Thermosynechococcus vestitus BP-1: one gene and its partner. The protein of the gene in region 2 interacts with the protein of the main gene of each other region in a pairwise test. Links are inferred from orthologs where the notes say so. Each region holds a gene or a part of one and is shown on either strand. Other genes may lie near its edges.

Region 1 (7,401 bases), 1.8 Mb from region 2 along the record:
CCTTCGCTGGCTACGGGAACTGGTGGCCGTTGATCTCGATGTAACGATGTTGGCCGATCGCCTGACGATGGCGGGGTTTGAAGTCGAAGACATTGAAGATCGGCGCACATGGGCTGAAGGGGTTGTGGTGGGGTATATTCTGGCCTGTGAACCCCATCCCAATGCCCAAAAATTACGGGTCTGCCAAGTCGATGTGGGTCAAGGGGAACCCCGTACCATTGTCTGTGGGGCACCCAATGCCGCCGCCGGCTTGTATGTCCCCGTGGCCCTACCGGGGGCCTATCTGGCAAAGATTGATCTGAAAATTCGACCAGCCAAACTGCGGGGGGTAAAGTCCGAAGGCATGATCTGCTCCCTTGCTGAATTGGGGCTAACCAAAGAGTCTGAGGGCATTCATACATTCACTGATGCAGTCACCGTAGGCGAAGATGTACGTCCCCTGTTGGGCTTGGATGATGTGATTTTGCACCTCACCTCCACCGCCAACCGCGCCGATGCCCTGAGTATGGTGGGGATTGCCCGTGAAGTGGCGGCATTAACCGGTGCCCCCTTGACGCTGCCAACCCCAAGGGCGATCGCCCCCAAAAAGTCCGGCGCTAAAGGGCCTGTACAACTGGCGATCGCTGACCCTCAGGCCTGTCCTGCCTACTGTGGCACACTGATCACCCATGTCCAGATTGCCCCTTCACCCCTGTGGCTGCAGCAACGGTTAGAGGCTGCGGGTTTGCGAGCCATTAACAACGTGGTGGACATTACTAACTACATCCTGCTGAAGTGGGGGCAACCCCTCCATGCCTTTGATTGGGATCGGTTGCAAAAAGTTGCTGCCCAAACGCCGGTTAGCGTTGGTGTGCGCTTTGCCAAGGCGGGAGAAACGTTGAAAACCTTGGATGGTCAGGAGCGCCGCCTGAGTTCGGAGAATCTGCTGATTACCGCCGGCGATGTGCCCGTTGCCCTAGCAGGGGTGATGGGGGGCGAAGAGACCGAGGTGCACCCAGGGACTCAGAACGTCTTTCTTGAGGCGGCCCTCTTTGCCAGTCCAGTGATCCGGCGATCGGCTCGTGCCCAGGGATTGCGCACGGAAGCTTCAGCGCGCTATGAACGGGGGGTTAACCCAGCAGAACTCGAGGCAGCCACCGCTGAGGCGATCGCCCTCCTAAAAGAAATTGCCCAAGGAACAGTCAGCGATACCACGCTGGCGGATCAGCGTCCGCCCCTCGAACGTACCCTCACCCTGCGGCTGGAACAGGTGCATCGGCTTTTAGGGGCCGTGGTGTCTGAGGCAGAGGACAGCGATGAACCCGCCTATTTGGACCCAGAGACCGTTGAAGAGCTACTCAGCCGCCTTGGCTTTCACCTCAGCCGTCAAGAAACCCTTGAGGACGAGTTAGTGGTGTGGTCGGTAACGGTACCCCCCTACCGCTTCCGTGATATTGAGCGGGAGGTAGATCTCATTGAGGAGATTGCGCGACTCTACGGCTACGATCGCTTTGAGGAAACCTTGCCAGCCCAGACGGAGGTGGGGGCATTGCCCCTAGAACTCACCCTACTGCGGGAGGTACGGGCAGCCTTTCGTGGGGCAGGCCTGACGGAATTAATGCACTATTCCTGGGTCAAGGGGGGGCAGCCGAATCAAGTCACGGTTGTGAATCCTCTAGTCGCTGAGTTTTCTTCACTGCGGACAGATCTCATTACGGGTCTCGTGCAGGCCTTCCGCTACAACCACGAACAGGGGAATCCGCCCCTCAATGGTTTTGAAATTGGCCGTGTCTTTGGTCAAGATGAGGAGGGTCTTTGGGAAAACGATCGCCTGGGGGGCATCATCGGGGGTGATCCATGGCAGGGTAAATGGGTGCGCCGCTCGCAACAGCCTCAGCCCCTGACATGGTACGAAGCCAAGGGGATTCTTGAGAGCGTTTTTCAGCGCTTTGGTTTAAATGTGGAATATCAGAGCGATCGCCACGATGAACGGTTACATCCGGGGCGCACAGCGGTTCTCTGTTTACAGGGAGAGCGCCTCGGTATCTTTGGCCAGTTACATCCCCAGTATGCGGCCACTCTCGAGATTCCCGCGGCAATCTATGTCTTTGAACTGGATCTGGAGGTGCTCTTAAGTCGCCTGGAGGAGCGCTATCGCCAGATCGTCTTTCAGCCCTTTTCAACCTATCCCGCCAGCGATCGCGACCTTGCCTTCTTTGCACCCACGGCACTCACGGTAGCGGAACTCAGTCGCACCATTTGGAAAGCAGCGGGGGGGCGTGACTCTTTCCTAGAGAGTGTCGAACTCTTTGATGAGTACAGTGGCAGCGGTGTCCCCGCAGGGCAGCGCAGTTTGGCCTTTCGCCTCACGTACCGCGCCAGCGATCGCACCCTCACCGAAGCCGAGGTGAATGAACTCCATCAGCGCATCCGCGATAGTCTTGTGGAAAAATACGCCGTTACCCTTCGTAGTTAAGAGCTACCCCATGAGTACTTTGACGACCGACTGGCAGCACCTTGCCAATTTGGCCCTTGCCGATGAGTGCCTCAGCCGCGATCAGGCGCGAGCGGTGCTCCAAGCCCCCGATACAGAACTCCTGAATCAACTGGCGGCAGCCTATCGGGTCCGCTACCACTACTGGGGCAATCGGGTACGGCTGCACTATCTCCTGAATGCCCAAAGTGGTCTGTGTCCGGAAGACTGTCACTACTGCTCCCAGTCCAAAATTTCGACGGCTGAGATTGAAAAGTATCCCCTCCTCTCCCAGGAAAAAATCCTTGCTGCTGCTGATCGCGCTGCCCACCTCAAGGCCGGTACATTTTGCATGGTGATTTCCGGGCGATCGCCCAGTGAAAAGGTCTTTGAGCAAGTGCTCGCCGCTATTCGAGCGGTCAAGGAACGCTATCCCCTGAAAATTTGTGCCTGCTTGGGCTTACTCACCCCTGAGCAAACGGCACGGCTGGCGGCAGCGGGTGTAGATCGCGTCAATCACAACCTGAATACCTCGGAAAACTTCTACAGTGAAATTTGTACCACCCACACCTTTAGGGATCGCGACCAGACCTTAGCCAATATCCAAGCCGCTGGAATTACAACCTGCTCTGGGGGCATCTTAGGCATGGGGGAATCCGATGACGATGTGATTGATCTTGCCCTCTTCCTGCGGCAGCGTCAGGTCACCAGTGTACCAGTGAACTTTTTGATTCCCATTCCGGGGACGCCCCTTGGCGAACAGCACACCCTCAATCCGCGCCACTGTTTACGCATTCTCGTGCTGTTTCGTTTCCTCTTGCCGCGCCAAGAGATCCGCATTGCCGGTGGCCGCGAAGTGCACCTGCGATCGCTCCAACCCCTTGGCCTCTACGCCGCCAACTCTATGTTTATTGGCGACTATCTGACCACCCCCGGGCAAGCTCCCCACCAAGATTGGCAAATGATTGCCGATGCCGGCTTTGTGCTTGAAGACCCCGAAGGGCGGGCGATCGCCCCGTGAAGCGCCACTCCTTGCACCCCCAACTCACCCCACCAGAATTGGTTGTCCTAGGGACTGCTGACAATTCCCAGGCGCGGCTGTAAGGTAGCGTTACAATTTGCCCATCCTCAGGCGCCCGTCATCCAACTGCGTCTTCCAATTGACCCCATGCTACACTGAACCCAGGTGGCTTTGCGCAGGCTTCCATGGGTGTTCTCGGTGGCATCTTGCTGGTCATCGCAGTCCTTGTGCTTTGTGGTTGGTGGGATTATCGCTTAAAGGTACGCGCCCTTAACTTGGCCGTCTCTTCAACCCCAGCACAATTACATGAGCTGCAACGGCGAGTGGCTCAAGAAATTGGTGGGGGCTACCTGCAGGAATATGTGAAGATCTCTGGTCAAATTGTGGCGGATCGGCCTTTGGTTTCAGAGTTAAAGCGACTGCCCTGCGTCCACTATCGGCTGTGTGTGAGTCGCGTATACAAAACAACAGAGAGTCACGAGGATGGCTCCTCGGAAACCAAATATCGTCACGAGATCCTCAGTAGTAATACGCAGACCATTCCCTTCCGCCTGCGCGATGGTGATATGGAAATCTACGTCGATCCCCGCGGCGCAGAAATTGAGACGGTTCAGGTTCTCAATGAATTTCAAGAGGACAACAACACTACCCACTTGGCCTTCGGTCGGTTTCAGATGGACTTGAGCAGTCTGCCCAAGCACAGCGATACAGTTGGGTATCGCTATGAAGAGTGGATTTTGCCAGTGAATCAGCAGGTGTTCGTGGTGGGCACTGCCAGTGATGAGCGGGGAAAGCTGCGCATTAGGCGTCCTCACCAGAAGGGGCAACTATTCTTTATTTCCCTTGAATCAGAAGAAAACCTCACCAAAAAAGTGAGGCAGTATGCCCGTGCCTCCATCATTGCTGCCGGCGTCTTTAGCGGCTTGGGGATCCTGCTAATTCTGCTGTAGTTGTCGTAGGACCTCACTGAGGGCTAGCCAATCCTCTAGGCTGAGGGCTTCAGCACGGCTATTGGCATCTCGCCCCAATTGAAGCAGTGCTTGGCGCACCTGCTCCGGCTCCACGAGGGACTTAAGGGCATTGGCCAGCATCTTGCGACGAGTGGCAAACCCTTGTTTTAGTAGAGTTTCTAGCCATTGGGGCGATCCTACCCTTGGCAGTGTCCTGTGGGGCCGCAGACAAACCACCACCGAATCCACCTTAGGCGGCGGCTGAAAGGCACGGGGGGGCACGGCACACACCTTCTCACAGGTGGCCAGAAATTGCACCCGTACGGAGAGGGCACCGTAGGCCTTGCTGCCGGGTGAGGCCATCAGGCGATCGCCTATTTCTTTTTGCACGAGTAGAATCAACCGCTCAAAGGCCGGGCGACGCGGTCGGGCGATACTGCCAAGCAAATGCCCCAGCAATGGTCCCGTGATGTTGTAGGGGATATTGGCCACTACTTTGTTACACCCCAAGGGGGCTAAGTCCAGCCGCAGAATATCCCCCTCAATCAACTGGAACCGCTCACTGTCAAACTGCCGCCGCAACTGGCCACAGAGATCCCGATCCAGTTCAACGGCAACCACTTCAGCACCGCTAACTAACAGGGGTCGAGTGAGGGCACCCCGACCAGGACCAATTTCTAGGACGCGATCGCCCGGGTGCAGTTCAGCAGCTGCAATGATCTGAGCTAAAATGGCTTCACTGCGCAGCCAATGCTGGCCAAACCGTTTGCGGGCGCGAATCACCTAGCGCGGCCCCAAGCCCACCTTGGGGGCATAGACCGCCTGATCCCCCAGTTCTGCTTCAATGCGCAGCAGGCGATTGTACTTGGCCACCCGTTCACTCCGACACAGGGAACCCGTTTTAATTTGACCCGCACGGGTAGCTACAGCTAAATCCGCAATCGTAGTATCTTCTGTTTCCCCAGAGCGGTGGCTAATCACGGCGCGGTAACCCTTGCGGGTTGCCAGATCAATGGTTTGCAGAGTTTCAGTTAACGAACCAATCTGGTTAAGCTTAATCAAGATGGCATTGGCCACGCCATTGTCAATTCCCCGTTGCAAACGCTTGGGATTGGTGACAAACAGATCATCCCCCACTAGTTGAATGCGACTCCCCAGGGTTTCCGTCAAGAGTGCCCAGTTGTCCCAGTCCTCCTCCTGCAGCCCATCCTCAATGGAAATAATGGGATAGGTGCTTACCAATTGGTCGTAGTAGCGGATTAACTCAGAGGCCGTACGGCTGGTATTATCAAACACATATTTGCCGTCTTCATAAAACTCATTGGCGGCAACATCGAGGGCTAGGGCCACGTCAGTGCCGGGTCTGTAACCCGCTGTTTCAATCGCCTGCAGCAAAATATCCAAAGCTGCTTGGTTGGAGTCTAGGTTGGGCGCAAACCCCCCTTCATCCCCCACACCAGTCAGTAAACCCTTATCAGCCAGCACCTTACTCAGAGCAGCAAAAACCTCTGCCCCCCAGCGCAAACCCTCCCGAAAACTAGGGGCACCAATGGGCATGATCATGAATTCCTGAAAATCAATGTTGTTGGCCGCGTGGGCCCCGCCATTGATCACATTCATCATGGGCACGGGTAGGACATTGGCCAGAGGCCCCCCCAAGTAGCGGTAGAGGGGTTGACCAAGATATTCAGCGGCGGCTTTAGCCGTGGCAAGGGAAACCGCCAGAATGGCATTGGCACCGAGGTTGGATTTATTCTCACTGCCATCCAGTTCCAAGAGGCACTGGTCAATCACCGTTTGATCCAGGGCGTTGAGATCGACAAGGGCACTGAGAATCCTGGTTTCAATGTTTTCAACGGCGCTGAGGACGCCTTTGCCACCATAGCGCTTGGGATCACCGTCCCGCAATTCATGGGCCTCAAAACTCCCTGTTGAGGCACCACTAGGAACCTGAGCCAGTCCGACAATGCCACACTCCAGTTCAACTTCTGCTTCTACCGTGGGGCGACCCCGCGAGTCGAGAATTTCGCGGGCACGAATGGTTGCGATCGCCGTATCCATCATCTGCTTATCCTCAATATGCAGCTAGATTGTACGATAGATGCCCCATAAAACTGAAATAGTTTGAGGATAACCTAGGCTATAAAGCGTCCTGTAGGGCATTGCCTCTTTTGTCTAAGACGGGTTTAATTGTGAGTCAACTTTGGTGTAGATTATCCACAAAGTCGGGACTAATAACTACCTAGACCTTTAGTTAGCTTCATTTGCCCGACCATTCGTAGGAATCCATCATGACTACTATTGCCCGCAGTCGTTCCCCACAGCCTGAAATAGCTGAGCGGCCTATCACCACAGAAACTGTTCACTATCAGGTTGTGCATTGGATTAGGGGCCGCTTTCGGATTCGTATTCCGCGGTTGGGCTTTGATGCTGAGTATGGGGCACGGCTGCTCTACGCTGTTGGCAGTTTACCCGCAGTGACGGCGGCACGCATTAACCCCCCGGCTTGCTCCCTTGTGGTGGAATATAACCCCAAGCTTTTTGGTGAAGCCCTAGCAATGATTCAGGGGCAAATTTTTGAGTCAATTCAAGTAGCCGCCAATCCAGACCTTCCTGCCCTGAGTGCTGAAAAGGCCACCCCTGCCGTTGAAGCTCACCCAATTAACTATTGGGAACGCCTGGGCTTACCAGCTCTGGGTTTGGGTTTGAGTGTGGCCTCCCTGATGGGGGTACCCATTCCCGGCTATGTGATTGCTGCGGTGGTCATTGCTGGAGCCATGCCAGTGTTTCAGCGAGCCTGGGAGGCGATTCAAGAGGAGAAACAGTTAACGATTGACTTCCTCGATGGGTTGGCCATTTTCCTGCACACGACGCAAGGGCACTATTTTGCCCCCTCCTTTATGCTGGGTCTGATCGAGGGGGGGGAAGTGATCCGTGACCTCACGGCACGGAGATCGGAACGGGCGAACCTTGATTTG
Region 2 (3,666 bases):
GCAGGTGCCAAGATAAAGAAATCGATCAGTTGGGATTGAAGTGTCAAGAATGATCCTTGGGGATGAACAGCGGGACATTTTGATTATTGGTGGTGGCACCATGGGGCTCGCGATCGCCATTGAGTTGGCATTGCGGGGGGCACGGCCGACGGTTCTCAGTCGCCAGTTTCGAGAAGCAGCGCTCCATGCAGCAGCGGGAATGCTCGCCCCCCAAGCAGAAGGTTTGCCGGCCGGGGCCATGTGGAATTTGTGCACAGCCAGCCGCAATTTGTATCCCAGTTGGATCGAGAAGCTTGAACAACTGACGGGACTGGATGCAGGCTACTGGCCCTGTGGTATTTTGGCACCGGTGACCGATGAGCGACAGCGCGATCGCACCCACCCCATGGAAGCCGATAGCCGCTGGTTGGATACCTCTGAACTAGCGAACTATCAGCCGGGCTTTGCAGAGAGTGTGCTAGGGGCTTGGTGGTTTCCCCAGGAGGGTCAGGTGAACACACGCAACTTGGCCAAAGTGCTGGTGAGTGCAGCTCGCCTTTTGGGCATTGAGGTCATTGAGGGCATTACTGTTCAGCGTTTTCAGCAAACGCCGCAGGGAGAGATTACAGCGTTAGAGAGCGATCGCGGGCGGTGGTCGGCGGGGATTTACATTTTGGCCACAGGGGCATGGTCACAAAGCCTCCTGCCTCTACCGGTCACCCCCCGCAAGGGGCAAATGTTAGCACTGAAACCCCCGGGGCAACCCCTGCTGAACCATGTGATCTTTGGCGATCAGCTCTATCTTGTGCCGCGGCGCTCTGGCAAAGTGGTGGTGGGTGCCACTAGTGAAGATGTCGGTTTTCAAGAGGGGACGACGGTTGCTGGCCTGCAAGCACTGCTGAACCGTGCCACCGCCGTTATGCCAGAATTGGCAAACTACGAAGTGATTGATACCTGGTGGGGGTATCGTCCAGCCACCCCCGATGACTTACCTATTTTGGGTCAAGGACCAGCTGCCAATCTTTACCTGGCAACGGGGCATTACCGCAATGGTATTTTGCTGGCCCCAATTACAGCGAAACTGATGGCTAACTTGATCCTGCACCAGACGGGCGATCGCCACCTCAAGGCCTTTTCCTGGCAGCGATTTCAGGCGCCCTCAGAAACCAGGGCCTAGGCAGTCACCAACTCAGGGCTAGGGCGTTTGCTATTGCGAATACCCGCGATCGCAGCGGCATAGTCGGGGGCATTAAAGACGGCTGAACCCGCCACAATGGCATTGGCACCTGCTTCGAGGACTTGCCAAGTATTGTCCACCTTGAGTCCACCATCCACTTCAATCCATGGATCTAGGCCACGCTCTTCACACAGTTGCCGTAGTCGCCGAATTTTCGGTAGCACTGCCGGAATAAACTTCTGGCCACCAAAACCGGGGTTGACACTCATAATTAGGACAAGGTCACAGACCTCCAGGACGTACTCAATGAGCTCAAGCGGGCTCGAGGGATTGAGCACCACCCCCGCCTGTTTGCCCAGTTCACGGATTTGACAGAGGGTGCGATGGAGGTGGGGTGAGGCATTGTGCTCAGCATGGACAGAGATAATATCTGCACCCGCCTTGGCAAAATCAGCCACGTATTTTTCTGGCTCGACAATCATTAGGTGGACATCGAGGGGCTTTTGGGTCAAGGGGCGAATTGCCTCAACAATCAATGGCCCAATCGTGATATTGGGAACAAAACGACCATCCATCACGTCCACATGGATCCAGTCGGCTCCCGCCCGATCCACCGCTTGGATCTCTTCACCCAAACGACTAAAGTCCGCAGAGAGAATGGAGGGAGCAATCACGACGGGCTTAGCACTCATGACCGATTCATTCCGTAAATAACGTTACAGTTGTTCTCAGTGTACCGAGCGATCGCTTCCACAGCAACTGGCGGCCCCTCAGAGCACCGAAGACCACTTTGGCAACTGCCTATGCATAGCCACTACAAGCTAACAGTACATTTTATAGTAGGCAACAAAGAGCATGTCTGCACCGCCAGACCATCATCCAAGGGTGAGACGCCAAATGTTGAAACAGCGGACCAAGATGATGACCATTGCAGCCGGGTGGCTAGCCTCAGCCATCAGTGGCTGTGGCTTGATGGTTACTGAAACAGAAATCACGAATCAACCCCCTGTTCCCCCCACAGCAACTCCCACCCCCCCGGAAGCCACCGCCCCCGAACCCAGTGCTGCCGGCTCTCCGGTTGCCGCCCTCACCCCACCCACCGACCCCAAAACCTACATTGAGGGACTTCCGAATATTGGTCGCTCGAATCCTTTTGATCCCGTGCGGGTACCCAACACTGGTGGCGTTAAGAATGGTGGCCCTGGGGAAGGAGGTGGCAATGGCACTTCTGGACCAGGGAGCACTGGTACAGGGACTGGTGGTACCGCTAGCCGGCCTACACTACCCACTCCGCCCCCGCCACCACCACCCGTTGATGCCCAAGCTGTGCAAGTTTTTGGTGTGGCTGCCGTGAATGGCCGCCTCCAAGCGATTATTCGCTCACCCAAGGAGAATGTGACTCGCACGGTGCAGGTGGGGGATAGGATCGCGGGCAATGTGCTTGTTCGCGCAATTGATGCCTATAACACCACACCCGCAGTGGTTTTGGAGCAATTTGGCCAAACTGTACGCGTTACAGTCGGTCAGCCCACTACTGCTCAAGGGGCAACACCGCCAGCGATTTAAGGCTAACTGTGCATCCGCGGCAAGGGATAGGGGGTGCTGAGAATTTCACTTTCAAGAGCAGCTAACTGCTGTAATCGCTCTGCCACTACCTCTTGACCAAAGGAGCCATAGGCCAAGGACCAATAGGTGCCATAGTGGCGTGCCTCAGAGGTCACTAGGCTCGCAAAGAACGCCGCTAGTTCGCCCTCTGGGCAGTGCTGAGCCAACAGTTGCAACCGCTCATGGCTGCGGGCTTCAATCAAGGCACAGACCAATAGGCGATCCAAGAGGCGCTGGGGTTCCTGTTGGCGGACAGCTGCATTCAAGCGAGAGGCATAGGGGGGCGGACTTAGGGGCGCAAGGGCAATGTGGCGGCGTTCTAATTGCTGATTGACTTGGCGAAAGTGGTCGAGCTCCTCTTGGGCAATATCGGTGAGGGCATTCACCAATGGTTTGTGGGAAGGATAGCGAAACATGAGATTGATCGCTACCCCAGCAGCTTTGCGCTCACAGTGGGAGTGATCGAGCAAAATCGTATCTAGGTGAGCGATCGCCTGCTCTACCCACTCACGACGGGTAGGTTGGAGGAGGAACTTAATGCGAACGGGAGTCTCAATCACGGCGGCGTTGGACAGTGAGTACACAACAGTGGGCATTGTGGAGCACATAGTTGCTGACACTGCCGAGGAAAAATTCACTCAAGCCCTTGAGACCCCGCCGTCCCAGCACAATCAAATCGCTTTCCCAATCCTTAGCCAGATCACAAATGGCACGACCCGCATCCCCCAAGGCTTGGGTAAATTCAGTGGGCACCCCCTTTTCAGTGGCAATTTGGGTGAGGTTGCGCAACATATCCAAGCCTTTTTGCTCAAAGTTTTCCCACTGCTCAGCATAGGCGCGCATCACTTCTTCGTGGAGTCCCACATATACGCCTGAAGCCAAAGGGGTCGTAAAGATCGGGTCGG

The links.
Region 1: the proteins of rpe (region 2) and eno interact in binary tests that used the Escherichia coli proteins (3 or more experiments, as listed by UniProt). The link is inferred for Thermosynechococcus vestitus BP-1 from one-to-one orthologs.

What each region holds. Positions count from the first base shown.
Region 1 is NC_004113.1:672,933-680,333, reverse strand. The notes cover bases 4,348-7,215. They hold eno (phosphopyruvate hydratase), read right to left. Parts: upstream 6,488-7,215; coding sequence 5,207-6,487; downstream 4,348-5,206. Other genes in these bases: TLL_RS03355 (heavy metal translocating P-type ATPase), read left to right, coding at 6,715-7,215; rsmA (16S rRNA (adenine(1518)-N(6)/adenine(1519)-N(6))-dimethyltransferase RsmA), read right to left, coding at 4,409-5,203; TLL_RS03370 (E3 ubiquitin ligase family protein), read left to right, coding at 4,348-4,423. Outside these bases: pheT (phenylalanine--tRNA ligase subunit beta), read left to right, coding at 1-2,455; biotin synthase BioB, read left to right, coding at 2,466-3,473; more of TLL_RS03370, read left to right, coding at 3,659-4,347; more of TLL_RS03355, read left to right, coding at 7,216-7,401. UniProt on the Escherichia coli protein: Catalyzes the reversible conversion of 2-phosphoglycerate (2-PG) into phosphoenolpyruvate (PEP). It is essential for the degradation of carbohydrates via glycolysis.
Region 2 is NC_004113.1:2,474,457-2,478,122, forward strand. The notes cover bases 1-2,934. They hold rpe (ribulose-phosphate 3-epimerase), read right to left. Parts: upstream 1,849-2,934; coding sequence 1,153-1,848; downstream 1-1,152. Other genes in these bases: thiO (glycine oxidase ThiO), read left to right, coding at 50-1,156; TLL_RS12045 (hypothetical protein), read left to right, coding at 2,054-2,722; TLL_RS12050 (tRNA isopentenyl-2-thiomethyl-A-37 hydroxylase MiaE), read right to left, coding at 2,725-2,934. In the rest of the region: more of TLL_RS12050, read right to left, coding at 2,935-3,357; TLL_RS12055 (universal stress protein), read right to left, coding at 3,314-3,666. UniProt on the Escherichia coli protein: Catalyzes the reversible epimerization of D-ribulose 5-phosphate to D-xylulose 5-phosphate.